One region of the Dichotomicrobium thermohalophilum genome, then DNA from elsewhere that is predicted to be linked to it. Evidence: predicted binding sites of a transcription regulator. Region 1 holds the regulator's gene; each other region holds the start of a gene.
What was found. The regulator PhoB, encoded in region 1, activates phosphate uptake and scavenging genes when phosphate is short. The targets are predictions, from matches to a motif close to TGTCATNNANCTGTCAT.

Region 2: a site for PhoB is predicted at 841-857, ahead of ugpB (sn-glycerol-3-phosphate ABC transporter substrate-binding protein UgpB). Genes of this name have one in related genera too.
Region 3: a site for PhoB is predicted at 1,245-1,261, ahead of BXY53_RS08375 (YdcH family protein). Genes of this name have one in related genera too.
Region 4: a site for PhoB is predicted at 1,088-1,104, ahead of BXY53_RS07235 (UDP-2,3-diacylglucosamine diphosphatase). Genes of this name have one in related genera too.

What each region holds. Positions count from the first base shown of each region.
Region 1 covers NZ_QXDF01000002.1:49,142-51,335, reverse strand. The annotation lists gene pstB (phosphate ABC transporter ATP-binding protein PstB) at 1-285, shown strand, start outside; gene phoU (phosphate signaling complex protein PhoU) at 333-1,067, shown strand; gene phoB (phosphate regulon transcriptional regulator PhoB) at 1,091-1,804, shown strand; gene BXY53_RS10225 (GcrA family cell cycle regulator) at 1,853-2,194, opposite strand, start outside.
Region 2 covers NZ_QXDF01000001.1:952,258-954,451, reverse strand. The annotation lists gene BXY53_RS14225 (LysR substrate-binding domain-containing protein) at 1-479, opposite strand, end outside; gene BXY53_RS14220 (helix-turn-helix domain-containing protein) at 644-796, opposite strand; gene ugpB (sn-glycerol-3-phosphate ABC transporter substrate-binding protein UgpB) at 981-2,194, shown strand, end outside.
Region 3 covers NZ_QXDF01000001.1:1,808,357-1,810,550, reverse strand. The annotation lists gene BXY53_RS08390 (5-(carboxyamino)imidazole ribonucleotide synthase) at 1-135, opposite strand, end outside; gene purE (5-(carboxyamino)imidazole ribonucleotide mutase) at 128-592, opposite strand; gene BXY53_RS08380 (YdcH family protein) at 746-955, opposite strand; gene BXY53_RS08375 (YdcH family protein) at 1,311-1,493, shown strand; gene hisS (histidine--tRNA ligase) at 1,667-2,194, shown strand, end outside.
Region 4 covers NZ_QXDF01000001.1:1,573,916-1,576,109, reverse strand. The annotation lists gene BXY53_RS07245 (patatin-like phospholipase family protein) at 1-349, opposite strand, end outside; gene BXY53_RS07240 (hypothetical protein) at 351-932, opposite strand; gene BXY53_RS07235 (UDP-2,3-diacylglucosamine diphosphatase) at 1,145-1,960, shown strand; gene BXY53_RS07230 (glycosyltransferase family 4 protein) at 2,013-2,194, shown strand, end outside.

The DNA.
Region 1 (2,194 bases):
ATCGCGCGGGCGATTGCGGTGAACCCGGAAGTGATCCTGATGGACGAGCCCGCTTCCGCGCTGGACCCGATCGCCACGGCCAAGATCGAGGAACTGATCGACGAATTGCGCCGCAATTATTGCATCGTCATAGTGACGCACTCGATGCAACAAGCCGCGCGCGTATCTCAGCGGACTGCGTTCTTCCATCTCGGCTATCTGGTGGAGGAAGGTGAGACCAACCAGATTTTCACCAATCCGAAAGATGAACGCACGCAGGATTACATCACCGGGCGCTTCGGCTAAATTCCTGAGCCACGCGGCATTCAGTATAACAGGAGCAGCACAGACCCATGGAACAGCATACCGTAAGCTCCTACGAACAAGAGCTTAAATCGCTTGATGCCAAGATTGCCCATATGGGAGGACTGTGCGAGCAACTGCTTAGTGAGGCGATTGAGGCGCTTGAGAAAAACGCCCCGGAGCTGGCCGAGGACGTGATCTCTCGGGACAAGAACATCGACCAGCTCGAAAAAGAAATCGAAGAGCTTGCGGTACTGATGATCGCACGGCGTCAGCCGGTCGCGCTCGACCTGCGCCAGATCATCACCGCCATCCGCATCGCCGGCGACCTAGAGCGTATCGGCGATCTGGGCAAGAACATCTCCAAGCGTACACTCGCCATCGCCGGCGAGCCCCAGCCCAAGCGCGCGATGCTTGGCCTGAAGCATATGGGCCTGCAGGCCCTTCAGCAGCTCAAGGATGTGCTCGACGCCTATGCGACGCGCGATGCTGAAAAGACAAAGCGCGTCTGGATGGACGATTATGAAATCGATGCGATGTACAACTCGCTCTTCCGCGAGCTGCTCACCTACATGATGGAAGATCCGCGCAGCATCACGTTGTCCACGCATCTGCTGTTCGGCGCGAAGAACATCGAGCGCATCGGGGACCACGTCACCAACATCGCGGAGATGACCTTTTTCATGATCACCGGCGAGACGCTGGTCGAGGGCCGCCCGAAGAGCGACACCACGAGCCTGCTGTCGCCGGCTGAGGCGACGGGAGACTCCGACGATAACGGCTAGAGTAGTATCCGGGGCAGAGCGGAATGTCAGCTAAGGTTCTGGTCGTCGAGGACGAAGAGCCCTTGGCCATGCTGCTCCGCTACAATCTGGAGGCGGAGGGCTTCAACGTTACGGTCGTCTCGCGCGGCGAGGATGCCGAGGTTTCGGTCGAGGAGGATACGCCCGACCTGATCGTCCTCGACTGGATGCTGCCGGGGCTTTCGGGGCTGGAGTTGTGCCGGCGTCTGCGCACAGGCCGCGAAGGACGCAACATCCCGATCATCATGCTGACGGCCCGCGGCGAGGAAACCGACCGCATCCGGGGGCTGACCACCGGCGCGGACGATTACGTCGTGAAGCCGTTTTCGCTGCCCGAACTTTTGGCGCGCGTGCGCGCGATCCTCCGGCGCACCAGCCCGAGCCGGCTCCAGGACACGCTGGAAGTCGGCGATATCGTGATGGACCGCGATGCGCATCGGGTGTTCCGCGGCGGGCGCGAGTTGCGCATCGGCCCGACCGAATACCGCCTGCTGGAATTCATGATGGAAAGCCCGGGGCGCGTATTCACGCGCACCCAATTGCTCGACGGGGTGTGGGGGCGAGACGTGTTCGTCGACGAGCGGACAGTGGATGTGCATATCGGCCGGCTGCGCAAGGCATTGAACCGCGGACGCGATCAGGACCCGATCCGCACGGTGCGCGGTGCCGGCTACGCGTTTGGCGAGAAGCTCCCGAAAAAGACCGGAACCGGCGCGTGAGGGTGGCGCGCGCCGGGAGGGACCCGGCGCGGCGCCTTGCCCCGCCCCTTACGCCGCCTCTTTCTCCGTCGGGCGACGACGCGCCGCCGGCTGGAACGCCATCGCCGCATGGCGCTCGCAGTAAGGACCGTCTTCCGCCTTCTGGCAGCCGCAGAATCCGAAACCCGGCTGGTCTGGATCGCCAATTGGCCAGCGGCAACTGCTCTCTCGCAGCTCCAGCAGGCCAACGACCGGACCCGCCTCGGACTCCGGCTGCTCCACCGGGCGAAGATTCGGCCGCCGGGCCGGCGCCGGCCAAGCCTGCGCCACGCCAGGCTCCGCCTTCAGCGCCGCGTTCCCCTGCACCGGGAATGCCGCGCCGGAGCCGCCGCGCGGCTTCTGGTTGCGCGG
Region 2 (2,194 bases), on a different contig from region 1:
AACGGCCGGCTCACGATCCCGGTGCGGCCGAACTCGTCCGCGTCGAGTACGCTGACGATGGACACGCCGAACCCCTCGGCCACCAGCCGGCAGGCGGCGCCGAACTGGCGCGTTTCCATCCCGGTCGCGAGTGTCACGCCAAATTGCTGGAACGCGGTCTGCACCGACTGGAAGAAGGGGTCGTCGGCCTTGGTGTGGATCACGCGCTCATGGCGCAGGTCGGTAGGCACGATCTCGTCCTGCGCGGCCAGCGGGTGGCCGGGCGGCAGGATGCAGACCGTGCGCACCGGGATACGCCGCGCATGCACTGCAGGGTGGCCGGGGAAGTCCGCGGTCAGGCCAACGTCGCATTTCTCCGCGATAATCCAGTCCAGGATACGCTCGGGCCGGTCGGGTTCCAGCGTGACCTGCACCTGCGGCTGCGACTTGAAAAAACTGGCCAATACCCCGGGCAGATGCGTCGTCGCGAACCCCGGCAGGCAATGCGCAACTGCCCGGCGCGCTGTTCGAGGATGTCGCGGTGGAGCTGCTCGAACCTCGCCACCGTGTCAAGGACGCGGCCCGCCTCGGTCAGAAGCAACCGTGCCTCGGGCGTCGGCTCGGCCACGCCGGCGGCGCGGTTGAATAGCTTCAGCCCCGTTGCCTATGCCAGCGAATTCACAAGTCGGCTCACCGCAGGCTGCGAAATCCTCAGGAGCCCGGCAGCGCGCGTGTAGCTTCCGGTCTGGGCCACCGCCTGGAACGCCTCAAGCTGGCGCAGGCGCACCTCGGCGCCCAGGTCGGCGCGGTCGTCCATGCTTTCTCTCCAACACTTTCTGCATAACATCTTGTTATAGTTTATGTCATCAAACCTTCATTTGAAACATAGCTGGAGCGGCGCTACTCAGTCACGCGACTCCCTAGGCTCCTCATACCGATCCACCCGGAGGAGTCCATTCATGAAACAGACCTTTTCCGCGACGACCCGGAGGAGACCATTCATGAAACAGACCTTTTCCGCGACGGCCATCGCCGCGCTGATGGCGCTGGGCGCCAGCCCCGTCGCCGCGCAGACCGAAATCCAGTTCTGGCACGCCATGGGCGGTGCCCTCGGCGAGAAGGTTGAGGAAATCGCCACCGGCTTCAACGAGTCCCAGGATGAGTTTAAGGTGGTGCCGATCTACAAGGGTAATTACACCGAGACCATGACCGCTGCGATCGCCGCCTTCCGCGCTGGCGAACAGCCCCACATCGTGCAGGTCTTCGAGGTGGGCACCGCCACCATGATGGCCGCCGAAGGCGCCGTGAAGCCGGTTCACGCGCTCATGGAAGACGCTGACATCGACTGGAACGCCGACGCCTATCTCCCTGCCGTACGCTCCTACTACTCCACGCCTGAGGGAGAGCTGCTGTCGCTGCCGTTCAACAGCTCCACCCCGGTGCTGTGGTACAATGCCGACCTGCTGGAACAGGCCGGGATCGAAGAGGTGCCGAGCACCTGGGACGAGATGTTCGCCGCCGGCGAGGCCCTGCAGCAAATCGGCCACGACTGCGCTTTCTCCTTCGGCTGGCAGTCGTGGGTGATGATCGAGAACTATCTGGCTTGGCACAACGAGCCGATTGGCACGAAGCAGAACGGCTTTGCTGGGCTCGACACCGAGTTGGTCATCGACGAGTCGGAAAGCCTGACGAACCTGCTGCAGCGCATCGCCGACAGCACTGAGGACGGCACGTTCGAATATGGCGGCCGCCGCGGCGACTCGCTGTCGCTGTTCACCAGTGGTGAGTGCGCGATGTGGATGAACTCCTCGGCCTACTACGCCTCGATCAAGGACCAGGCGGAGTTTGCGTTCGGCCAGACGATGCTGCCGCTAAACACCGAGGCCGCTGAAGAGCCGCAGAACTCAATCATCGGCGGCGCGACGCTATGGGTGCTCGAAGGCCACGACGACAGCGAGTACCAGGGCGTGGCTGAGTTCTTCGACTACATGTCGCGGCCCGAGGTGCAGGCTGACTGGCACCAGTCTTCTGGCTATGTGCCGATCACAACGGCCGCTTACGAATTGAGCAAGGAACAGGGCTTCTACAAGGAAGAGCCTGGCACCGACACCGCCATCAAGCAGCTGTCGTTGAACGAGCCGACCGCGAATTCGCGCGGACTGCGCTTCGGCAACTTCGTCCAGATCCGCGACATCATTAACGAGGAGCTGGAAGA
Region 3 (2,194 bases), on a different contig from region 1:
GGCTGGCGCGTCGTCGTCCGGCGCGAACACATGCGCGCGGAAGCCCAGCTTCGCCGCGGCTTGCGCCAGCATCTTGCCAAGCTGGCCCCCGCCAAGAATGCCGATCACACTGCCGGGTTGGAGCGCTTCAGTCATCGTCCGTCGGTGTTTGCGCGACATCGGCGCTGCGCTGGGCGCGCCATTCGTCCAGCTTTGCGGCTAGTTCCCCATCCTCCACTGCCAGGATCTGCACGGCGAGCAGGCCGGCATTGGTCGCGCCGGCCTCACCGATCGCCAGCGTTCCCACCGCAACGCCTGCGGGCATCTGCACGATCGAAAGCAGGCTGTCCTGCCCGGACAGCGCCGCGCTTTTCACGGGCACGCCGAGCACAGGGAGAGGCGTCATGGCCGCCGTCATACCCGGCAGATGGGCTGCGCCGCCGGCACCCGCGATGATAACCTTCAGCCCACGATCACGAGCGGACTGGGCATAATCATAAAGCCGGTTCGGCGTGCGATGGGCCGACACGATGCGGGTCTCATAGGGAACAGCGAACTGGTCCAGCAGATTGGCGGCCGCGCGCATGGTGGCCCAATCCGACTGGCTGCCCATGATTATGCCGACGATAGCTTGGCTCACGTCCTCGTCCAGTTCGCGGTGCGGCGGTTGACTGGCCCAAACCGGATTGAAAAGGCGGAAGTATAGGACCGGTAGCCCGGCGTGCAAGACGCGGCCGAAGTTTCCACAGGTTCCGCAAACACGTCTTCAGGCAATGATGTCGGGAAAAATCTGGTCCTCGATCCGTGCGATCTCATCCTTGAGCCAGAGCTTGCGCTTCTTCATCCGCGTTATTTCGATCTGATTGACGGCTGCGGCGTTTTCCATCTCGGCAATCCGGGCATCGAGCTGGCGATGTTCACGCTGCAGCTCACTCAGGCGCTGCCGCAGATCAGGCTCCTCCTTGCTGCCGTGCATCGTTACTCTCGCTCACGCCGCCGCCGGAACGCCGCAAGTATCGCCATTCAAGCGCGTGAAGGCAAGCCGGCGCGGCGGCGATGCCCTTGTGAGTTGCTTGACGGAAACGCGCGAAGCGCATTTTTCATTGGTGGCTATCGAGCATCCCTCTCGATAGGACCGGGGAGGCAGCGGTTCCCCCCGCTGTCTCCCTTCACTGCGTTGATCGGGCACGCTCAAACAAGGCGCAACGCTCTATCAACCTGAAGTTGCATTCAATGCCATCCGGACGCGCATGCGTTGGACACCGTGTCATTTATCTGTCATACTCAGCACGTTTCGCGAAATATTTCGCAATGCAACCATGGAGGCTGGTATGGCTCTGGAAGCGCATCTGGAAGGTCTGGCGAGCAAGCATCGCGAGCTCGAGAAACAGATCGCAGCCGAACTGGCGCACGCCGCTCATGACGATTTGAAGGTCGCGGCGCTCAAGCGCGAAAAGCTGCGTATCAAGGACCAGATGGAGCGCCTGCGAATGAGCCAGAACTCGGCGGCTTAATGCGGATGTCACGCAGACCGTAAAATCGCGCTGAGAGGCAAAGCGCAGACCGAGCGCCGGGAGGGCCGCTGCCTTCCACGGCGCTTTTTGTTTCTGCTGCCTGCGCGTGTTGCCGCCTGGGCACTGATGGGCTAGAAGGAGCGCAACAGAGGCCATATTTTCGTTCTTCAGGGATGAGCAAAAAGACCAAGAAGGCGCTGCGCCCGAAGGCCCGCCTGCCGAAGGGTATGCGGGATGTCGAGGCTGCGGAGCTGCGCGCCGTCGCAGAAATGACGGAGAAAATCCGCGCCGTTTACGAGCGCTATGGCTTCGAGCCGCTGGACACGCCGGCCTTTGAATACACAGACGCGCTGGGCAAGTTCCTGCCGGATCAGGACCGGCCGAACGAGGGCGTGTTCTCGTTTCAGGATGAAGACGAGCAGTGGCTCAGCCTGCGCTATGACCTGACGGCGCCGCTGGCGCGCTATGTCGCGCAGAATTACGACGCGCTGCCCAAGCCGTTCCGGCGGTATCAGCTCGGGCCGGTCTGGCGCAACGAGAAGCCGGGGCCGGGGCGCTTCCGCCAGTTCATGCAGTTCGACGCCGATACGGTCGGGACGGACAACGTCGCGGCGGATGCGGAGATGTGCATGCTCGCGGCCGACGCCATGGAGGCGCTTGGCATCAAGCGCGGCGATTACGTGATCCGCGTGAACAGCCGC
Region 4 (2,194 bases), on a different contig from region 1:
CGAACGCCGCCGCCGTCACCGAGCCGCCGGAGACCGAGGACAGGAAGTCGATCTCGCCCGCGAGGGTCACGTCCCGGCTGCCGTTCACCACGCGCGTGCGCTGAAGCTCCTTGAGCACGCCGAAGGAAAACGCCGCCGCGCGGGTACCGCCGCCTGAAAAACTCAGGCCGATCAGAGTGTCGGACATCCCGGTATTGGCGGACTTGGTCCGCGCCACTTCGGTGCGCAGGACCTCGTTGAGCGGCTGATTCTCAAGCGTTGCCCCGCAGCCGCTTAGGGCCAGCAGCCCGGCGCCCGCAACTGCCGCGATCAATGCTCTTAGGCCGCGGCGCAGTGCCGGACGCATCATGTCAGCAATCATCAAACAAGGACCCGATGCATCTGATGGTTGTCCGGGTCGCTTCTTCGACGGCAGTGGCCGCTGTCCCGGCTGCGTCACGCACGCGCTCGCCGACGCCGCGCGTGGTCTCCACGGTCTGATCGGCAGCCTCCTCAAGGCTCTCTTCGGTCTGTCGGGCGGTCTCGCGGGTCAGATCGACGACCGTTTTCGGCGGGCCGTCATCGTCCTCTGTCCGCTCAGCTTCGTCTTCTGTCCCGGCCTGCGATTCATCCGCCAGCGGCCCGGGGACCGCGGCGTGCGGATCATAAACATAGCTGCGCTGAACGCCCTGGCATTGCGTTTCCTTGCGCACAGCCGCACATGTATCGTGGCCCTCGTCCTTCGCGATGCGCGAGGCACAATAGAAGCCCCGGCGCCGCAAATCGGCTGGCACCTCGTTGCCGACCACGGCGCAGCGATAGGTCTGTTCGGGGGCGGTGCAGCGGATGCAGATTTCGCCGGCCCGCGCGCTCGTCGCGGACGTTGTCAGCAGCGCGAAAGCGGCCGCAATCGGCAGGATGTTCACGCGTATGCTTTGATATCGCCGGATCATCTGGATTGTGCTAGGACACGTATTAACATCACTTGCGCCGCGCGCCGTACTTGCGCTTGCGGCGCCGATCAACCGGAGATGACGCTGGCCCGGCCTTGCGGCGATTTTGGGACGAAACGGCACAAAAGGTCTCAGCCGAGTACACGGACAGGCGCTGTCACATGGCTGAAACATGAATCGGTTTCATTCACGCGTTAACGGGATCAATTGAGGTGCGGGAGCGAGCCCTGACAGCGGAGCCAACAAAACATTACCGGACGCTTTTCCTGTCCGACATCCATCTCGGCACCAAGGCTTGCCAGGCCGAGGCGCTACTGGATTTCCTGCGCAAGTTCGACGCCGACACGATTTATCTGGTAGGTGATGTCGTCGATTTCTGGCGGATCAAGCGCGTGCCGCATTGGCCGCAGGCGCATAATGACGTCATCCAGAAGCTGCTGCGGAAGGTGCGCAAAGGTTCGCAGCTGATCTTCATCCCCGGCAACCACGACGAGGCCCTCCGCTCCTATTGCGGGCAGCAGTTCGGCGGGGTCGAGTTCAAGCTCAATGACATCCACGAGACCGCCGACGGCCGGCGCTTTCTCGTCATGCACGGGGATGAATTCGACGTGGTGATACGCTACGTCAAATGGCTGGCGCTGCTGGGCGACTGGGCTTACGTCACGGCGTTGGGCGTGAACACGGCCTTCAACAAGGTGCGCCGCGGCTTCGGCCTGTCCTACTGGTCGCTCTCGGGCTACCTGAAGCACAAGGTCAAGAAGGCGGTGAACTACATCGGCGACTTCGAGAACGCGCTGATCGGCGAGGCGCGCCGACAGAACGCCGATGGTGTCATCTGTGGCCACATCCACCACCCGGCGATGCGCCAGTTCGAGGACATCCTCTACGTCAATACCGGCGACTGGGTCGAGAGCGGCACCGCCGTGGGCGAGACCATGGACGGCAGGCTTGAAATGATACGTTGGATGGACGTATCCGGGCAGCAGCGGCGGCCCGCGGAGCCGCAAGACATCACCAAAGCCGCCTGACAACTCGGCAAAACCGGACAGGTCCGCCGTGAATATCCACACGCAGCAGCCGATGCGACTCCTTGTGGCGACCGACGCCTGGCACCCGCAGGTGAACGGCGTGGTGCGCACCTATGAGCATTTCGCCAAGTACGCCGAGGCAATGGGCCATGAGATCGCCTTTCTGACACCGAACAGCCGGCCCAGCATGCCCTGCCCTACCTACCCGGAAATCCGCTTGGCGATGATTTCCCG